Regions from separate parts of the Streptomyces sp. NPDC057694 genome, predicted to be linked through region 1. Evidence: riboswitches for the same ligand, from Rfam matches in the RefSeq annotation. Region 1 holds a riboswitch; the other holds the start of a gene.
What was found. A riboswitch is a leader RNA that binds a small molecule or an ion and turns the genes downstream of it on or off. The one in region 1 is predicted to bind cobalamin.
Positions count from the first base shown of each region.

Region 2: it holds a riboswitch for cobalamin, as region 1 does, so the genes downstream of both, ACFVDP_RS03050 (ABC transporter substrate-binding protein) here and ACFVDP_RS08900 ((2Fe-2S) ferredoxin domain-containing protein) in region 1, are expected to answer to the same signal.

Region 1 covers NZ_JBHVIX010000002.1:434,731-438,456, reverse strand. The annotation lists gene ACFVDP_RS08910 (patatin-like phospholipase family protein) at 1-1,123, shown strand, start outside; gene ACFVDP_RS08905 (NUDIX domain-containing protein) at 1,205-1,681, shown strand; cobalamin riboswitch at 1,710-1,832, shown strand; gene ACFVDP_RS08900 ((2Fe-2S) ferredoxin domain-containing protein) at 1,894-2,292, shown strand; gene ACFVDP_RS08895 ((2Fe-2S)-binding protein) at 2,289-2,966, shown strand; gene meaB (methylmalonyl Co-A mutase-associated GTPase MeaB) at 2,995-3,726, opposite strand, start outside.
Region 2 covers NZ_JBHVIX010000001.1:636,526-640,251, forward strand. The annotation lists gene ACFVDP_RS03040 (lytic polysaccharide monooxygenase) at 1-305, opposite strand, end outside; gene ACFVDP_RS03045 (alpha/beta fold hydrolase) at 443-1,126, shown strand; cobalamin riboswitch at 1,399-1,579, shown strand; gene ACFVDP_RS03050 (ABC transporter substrate-binding protein) at 1,618-2,682, shown strand; gene ACFVDP_RS03055 (FecCD family ABC transporter permease) at 2,679-3,701, shown strand; gene ACFVDP_RS03060 (ABC transporter ATP-binding protein) at 3,698-3,726, shown strand, end outside.

The sequences.
Region 1 (3,726 bases):
GCTGCCGGAGCTCGACCGGTTCGGGCAGCGGCCGACGTTGTTCACCGGTACCAGTGCGGGAGCGCTCAACGCGGTGCTCTTCGCCTCGTTCGCCCACCTGCCCGCCCACCAGGCCGCCGACGAAGTGGTCGCGGCCTGGCAAGGACTGACGAAGGATCAGGTCTTCAGGCCGTTCCTGCTGACGGCCCTGCCCTCGATCCTGCGGCAGTGCCTGACCAGGGTGGTGAACCCGTCCAGCGCGCCCCTGGCCGGCCTGCTCGACACGAGCCCCCTGCGGACCACGCTGCGGACGAAGGTGGACTGGAACCAGCTCCACGCCAACCTGGCCGACGGCGCGGTACAGGCGGTCGCCGTGGCCACGACGGCCTTCGGCAGCGGCCGTACCGAGGTCTTCGCCGAGGGACCGGCAGCAGCGAGGCTGCCGGCCTCCGACGCCGACCGGGCGGTGGACTACACCCGTACCGTCCTGAACGAGGACCATGTGATGGCGTCCGCCGCGATTCCCGTGGCGTTCCCGCCCGTCAGGATCGGACCGGCCGGCTGCTGGTACATGGACGGCGGTGTACGCCTCAACGCCCCCATCAAGCCGACGATCTCGCTCGGCGCGCGCCGCGTCGTGATCGTCGCCACGACACCGTTGCGCGATCTGCCGCACTCCACGGACTGCCAGGACGAACCCGTGCCGTCCGTCCAGGACGTCGTCGCCCAGATCCTCACCGGCCTGATGGGCGATCGCATGGTGGAGGACACGCGGACGCTCGGCAAGGTCGACGAGCTGCTCGAGTCCGGGGCGAAACGGATCAGCCCGCGCGGACGCCCGTACACCGTCATCGAGTACCTCTTCGGTGGCCCACTGCCCGGCCAGGCGGACCAGCTCGGCGAGAAGGCGGAGTACGTACTGGACACCAGTTTCCGTGGAGTGCGCCGCCTGACCAACCCCGACCTGATGTTCCTCGCCGCGCTCCTGGGCCCGGGACAGAGCCGGGGCGAACTGCTCAGCTACCTGTTCTTCGAACCGGAGTTCATCGGCGAGGCCATCAAGCTCGGCCAACGGGACGCCCGGATCATCCTGGACGAAGCGGGCGACGACCCGGGCAAACTGTGGCGCACCGACGCCGCGTAGGGCCCGTCCGGCGGACCGTGTGACCGCCACCGATCCGGGCCGCCGCCGAAAGGGCGGGCAGCCGCACTGCACAATGCAGGAATGGATCAGAGGGATCAGACGGATCACGCGGCGCGCGCGGACGACTCGGACCGCGCGGACGACGCGGCGGTCATGAAGGTCGTCGCCGCGGCCGTGATCGAGGACGGGAAGCTGCTCGTCGTCAGCAAGCAGGCCGCGCCGGACGTGTTCTACGTGCCGGGTGGCAAGCCCGAGCCGGGGGAGCGGCCGGAGGAGACCCTGAAGCGAGAACTCGCGGAGGAGTTGGGTGTCTCGACCGGGCCGCTCGAACATCTCGCGGTGGTCGAGGAGCGGGCGGCGCTGGAGGGCGTACCGATGCACCTGACCGTCTTCTCCACGCACCTCGTCGGGGAGCCGGTCCCGGCAGCCGAACTGGCCGCCCTGCGCTGGACCGACGGGCACGACCCGGACCTGCGGCTCGCCCCGGCGGTCGAACACCACCTGGTGCCGCTCCTGCGGACCATGGGCAGGCTCGGGCCGTCGGCGCGGATGGCATGATGACCGAGGACAAGGGCGACAGCCGCCCGAGGAAACCGGTGTGAATCCGGTGCGGTACCGCCACTGTGATCGGCGAGCGGATCCCGACGAGCCACTGCCCCGCGCGGGTGGGAAGGCCGGGACGAGCGCGGACCCGAGAGCCAGGAGACTCACGCTGTCGCCTCCTCGAAGCACCCCGGGGCGGAACTCCCCGGCGAGAGGAAGGACGCGGCATGCCTGAGCGGCTCGCCGACGAGACCGACGAGACCGGGTCGACGGAGGACCGGACGGTCCCGTGCCGGGTGGTGGTGTGCCGCGACTGCTGCTGCGGCACCGTCAAGGTCGACGCCGATCACGCGGCCCAGACCGCGCGGCTGCGCCAGATCGCCCCGGTCCGGATCTCCGAATGCCTCGACGTGTGCGAGCAGGCCAACGTCGTCGTCGTACAGCCGTCGACAGCCGGCCGGGCGGCTGGTGCCCGGCCGGTGTGGCTCGGGCTCGTCAACGACCGGGACGCGACGGAAGACATAGCGGACTGGGTACGGGCGGGAGGACCCGGTGTCGCGGCCCGGCCCGACATCCTCGACCTCTATCTCATCCAGCCCCCGCGCCGCGCTCCTCTCACGCCATGACCGCCGAGGTCCCGCCGGAGCAGGTCGCCGAGGCGCTGCGCGACGTGGCGCGGCTCGGTGGATTCTTCGCCCTCGACACCGTCGCGCCCGCGCCGTTCCACGAACGGGGCGGCGCTCTTCGCGACGGGTTCGCAGACCGGGCCCGAGCCGTCAACGACCGCTTCGGGACGGCCGAGACACGCGTCGGCGTCTCCGTCGCGCACCTGGGACTCGCGGCCCGGCTCTGGTCGCCGGTCCTCGCCTGCGCTCTCGTGCACGGGATCGTGCCGACGATGAGCGGCGTGGAGTGGTCCGGTGACGGGACGGACCTGCGCCTTGTCGGCCCGCGGGGACGGCTCGCCGCCCGCCTGCCGTCGCCCCTGGAAGCCGTCCTCGCGGAGGCCGACGGCGTGCTGAGGGAGGTCGAGCGCGGCCTCACGGTGAAGGTGGCACCGGGCCTGCTGGCCGGCAACTCCGCGTCCGCGCTGGTCGGTTCGGCGGCGCAACTGCTGAGAACCCGGCCCGCCCTGCGCGGCCCGCTCACCCGCCTGACGCGGGAACTGCTGGACACGGGCCGGCTGCGCGGCACCGGCCGGATCACCGGGCCCGGTCCGACCTTCCGCCGCAACAGCTGCTGCCTCTACTACCGGGCCCCGGGCGGCGGGAAGTGCGGGGACTGCTGCCTGACCCCGTGACCGACCGCGGGCCGGGCAGCAGGGCGGATCAGTCCCCGACCCGCGTGTCCCGCTCCTGGAACGCGTCCAGGATCCGCTCGGCGGCCAGTGTCGCGGTGAGCTCGCCGTCCCTGACCCGCTGCTCCAGACCGGGCGTCACGGCCCGCACCGCGGGATCGGCGTGCAGCCGGCCGAGAAGCTCGTCGCGCACCATCGTCCAGGTCCAGTCCACCTGCTGCGTACGGCGCCGCTCGGCGAGCCGCCCCGTCGAGTCGAGGAGCGAACGGTGCTGCTCGATCCGCTCCCAGACCTGGTCGAGCCCGCTCTCCTCACGGGCGCTGCACCACAGCACAGGAGGCGTCCAGAACGCGTCCTTGCCGTGCATCAGCCGCAGCGCGCCCGACAGTTCCCGCGCCGCCGACCGCGCGTCACGCTCGTGCGGCCCGTCGGCCTTGTTCACCGCGATGACGTCGGCCAGCTCCAGGACACCCTTCTTGATGCCCTGCAACTGGTCGCCGGTCCGCGCCAGCGACAGCAGCAGAAACGTGTCGACCATGTTCGCGACAGCCGTCTCCGACTGGCCCACGCCGACCGTCTCCACCAGGACGACGTCGTACCCGGCGGCCTCCATGACGACGATCGACTCCCGGGTCGCCTTCGCGACACCCCCGAGCGTCCCGGCCGTGGGGGAGGGGCGTACGAAGGCGGCCGGATCGACCGCCAGCCGCTCCATCCGCGTCTTGTCGCCCAGGATGGAACCGCCCGTCCGGCTGGACGACGG
Region 2 (3,726 bases), on a different contig from region 1:
AACCAGTTGTACAGCGGTGTCGTGCCCGCCTCCTCGACGGCGGCCTTGCAGGCGGGGTTGGTCGGCATCTGGGTGGAGGAGTTGGCGAGGAGGTCCTTGTAGCAGAGGTAGGTGCGCGAGCCGGGCATCAGGGCGACGCCGTGCGCGGCGGCCGGGGACGGCACAGCGAGCACGGTGGCGACGGCGAAGCCCGCCGCGCCGACCAGACCGGCCGCGCGCCGGGACCGGAGGGATCTCGCTGCACGGGTAGTGGTCCGGCCGGTCCCGGGGCGACGAGGAACTGCCGTACGGGGAGGAACCGTCATGGGAATGTCTCCTTCGGGAGGTCTCCGACGAGCGGTACTCCTCGTAGTCGTCGCCGGTACCGATTCGGTTGCCGCGCACCGGCGTAGCCTCGCGAGATCGACTGATCCAACTGATCCGCAGGGCGGGGGTTCGGGAAATGACGGAACGGCGCACGGTGCGCGTGGCGGGGGTCCGGTTGTCCTACGAGGTGTCGGGGCCGCCGGACGCCGTGCCGCTCCTGCTGCTGCCCGGCCTGGGAGAGGGTGCCGCCGACTGGGCGCCGGTGGCACCGGCGTTCGCCCGCGACCACCGGGTGTACGCCCTCGACCTGCGCGGGCACGGGCGGAGCGACTGGCCGGGACGGTACTCACTGGAGCTGATGCGGGACGACGTCGCCGCGTTCCTGGACGCGGCGGGCCTCGACCGGGTGCGGGTCGTCGCGCACTCCATGGGTGGCGTGGTCGCCTTTCTGCTGGCGGCGGCCGAGCCGGAGCGGGTGGCACGGCTGGTTCTGGAGGACGTGCCGCTCCCCCGCCCGCGGACACCGCCGCCGCTGGTCCGGCCCGAGGGAGACCTGGCCTTCGACTGGGAGATGGTGGTCGCGGTCCGGCAGCAGCTCGACACCCCGCCCGCGCACTGGCTGGAGCGTCTCGGCGACATCACCGCCGAGACGCTGGTGGTGGCGGGCGGGCCCCTCAGCCATGTCCCGCAGGACGGTGTCGCGGAGCTGGCCCGACGTATTCCCGGCGGGCGGCTGCTGACCCTTCCCGTCGGGCACCTCATCCACCGGGACGCGCCGGAGGAGTTCGCGACGGAGGTCTGCGCGTTTCTCGGGGCGTGAGCCGGTGCAGGGCGGCTGGATCAGTTGTCGTCCGTCTGCGGGCCGGTGGCCGCTTCTCGCGCAGTTCCCCGCGCCCCTGAGGCAGGCGCTTCGCGCCGCCTCCCCTTTGAGGCTGCGGCTTCGCCGCGCTTTTGATGGAGATGCCGCACGAAGTGCGCACTCCAGGGGCGCGGGGAACTGCGCGACCAGCCCCCACCGGCCCGCAGCCGACAACGAGCCCCGGTCCCGGCAAAAGGACCCGCGCCCACCCCGTGATACTTTCGCCAGGCCAGTCGTACCTTTGCACGGTCTGTCCGTGCACGGGTCAGGGAATCCGGTGAGAATCCGGAACTGACGCGCAGCGGTGAGGGTGACGGGCGGAGCCACAGCCACTGGGCCGGTGACACGGTCTGGGAAGGCGCTTCGCGCGGACGACCCCGAGTCCGAAGACCTGCTGGCGGCCCCCGGCGGCGTTCCGCGGTCCGGGGGTTGACCGTAGACCGGCTCCGCGTATGAGCCCTGGACGCAGAGGATCTCCCGTGCCGCCCGCCCGCACCACCCGTCACCTCCGCCGTACCGCAACGCTGTTGGCCGGCGTCCTCCTCCTCGCCGGATGCGGCGGATCGACCGGCGCAGGCACGGACGAGAAGGCGACGGGCGGGGTCACCGTCGACAACTGCGATACGAAGGTGCACGTCGACCACGCCCCTCGGCGTGCCGTCGCCCTCGATCAGGGGTCGGCCGAGATCATGCTGTCGCTCGGTCTGGCCGACCGGATGGTGGGCACCGCCACCTGGACCGACCCCGTGCTCAAGGGACTTGAGAAGGCGAACGCGAAGGTGCCGCGGCTCGCCGACCGCTACCCCTCCTTCGAGAAGGTCCTCGCCGTCGAACCCGACTTCGCCGCGGCCTCGTTCACCTACACGCTCAGCAAGGGCGGGGTGGCGCCGCGCGAGAAGTTCACCGAACTCGGCGTCCCCGCCTACCTCTCCCCCAGCGACTGCGCGGGCAAGAACAACAGTGGCGACGGCGACGGCGAGCGCACGAAGGCGCTCACCCTCGACACGGTCTACGGCGAGATACGTGACCTGGCGAAGATCTTCGACGTCGAGAAGCGCGGCGAGAAGCTCGTCGACAGCCTCAAGTCCCGGGTACACAAGGCCACTTCGGCGGCCGACGCCTCGGACGTCAGCGTGCTGTACTGGTTCGCGAATTCCGACTCGCCCTACATGGCGGGCTGTTGTGGTGCTCCCGGCGTCATCACGGAGGAGCTGGGGCTGCGCAACGTCTTCGACGACACGCATGAGGAGTGGCCGCAGATCGGCTGGGAGACGGTCGCGGACCGTGACCCGGACGTCCTCGTCATCGGTGACTTGACGCGCCGCTCGCAGTCGGCCGAGTCCGCCGCCCAGAAGATCAGGTTCCTGGAGTCCGATCCCGTCACGAAGAACATGACGGCGGTGCGCGAGAAGCGGTACGTGCTCTTGAGCGGGCAGGACATGAACCCGACGATCCGCACCGTGGACGGAGTGGAGAAGGTGGCCGCCGCGCTCGGCGAGTTCGGCCTCGCCAAGTGAGTGCCGCGACCCTGCGGTCAGGTCTCTACTGGACGGCGGGCGTCTTCGCGCTGTGTGCGTCCGTCGCCGTGGCGATCACCTTCGGGCCCGCGCAGATCCGCGTCGGCGACGTCTGGTCGGCGGTGGGCGCGCGCCTCGGCTGGGGCAGCTCGGACCTGACGCCGATCCGCGACGGCATCGTATGGAATCTGCGGCTGCCGCGGACGCTGCTCGCGGCCGTGTGCGGGGCCGGGCTCGCCGTGTGCGGCACGGTGCTGCAGGCGCTGCTGCGCAATCCGCTCGCCGATCCGTTCGTGCTCGGGGTGTCCTCGGGGGCGTCGACGGGCGCCGTGCTCGTCGTGGTCCTCGGGGTGGGCGGCGGCGCGCTGTCGGTGTCCGGCGGGGCGTTCATCGGCGCGGTCCTGTCGTTCGCGCTGGTGCTGCTGCTCAGCCACACGCTGGGCGGCACGACGGACCGGGTGGTGCTGAGCGGGGTGGCCGCGATGCAGTTGTTCTCCGCGCTGACCTCGTTCGTGGTGCTGACGGCCGCCGACGCGGAGACGACGCGCGGCGTGCTGTTCTGGCTGCTCGGCTCGCTCGGCGGGGTCGGCTGGACCGAGGTGTGGCTGTGTCTGTCGGTCCTCGTGGTCGCGCTGGTCGTGTGTCTCGGGTACGGGCGCACGCTCGACGCGTTCGCCTTCGGCCCGGAGGCGGCGGCCGCGCTGGGCGTCCGGGTGGCCCGCACCCGGCTGATCCTGCTGTGTGTGACGGCCCTGCTGACCGCGGTCCTGGTCAGCGCGGCGGGCGCCATCGGCTTCGTCGGTCTGGTGCTGCCGCACGCGGCACGCGCCCTCGTCGGTCCGGGGCACACCCGGCTGCTGCCGGTGACGGCGCTCTCCGGCGCGGTGTTCCTGGTCTGGGTGGACACGGCGGCGCGCACGGTCCTGGCACCGCAGGAGATTCCGGTGGGAGTGGTGACGTCACTGATCGGTGTGCCCGCGTTCGTGTTGGTGCTGTACCGGCGCAGGGCCGTCCGGTGACGGCCGGACTGCGCGCGGAGCGCGT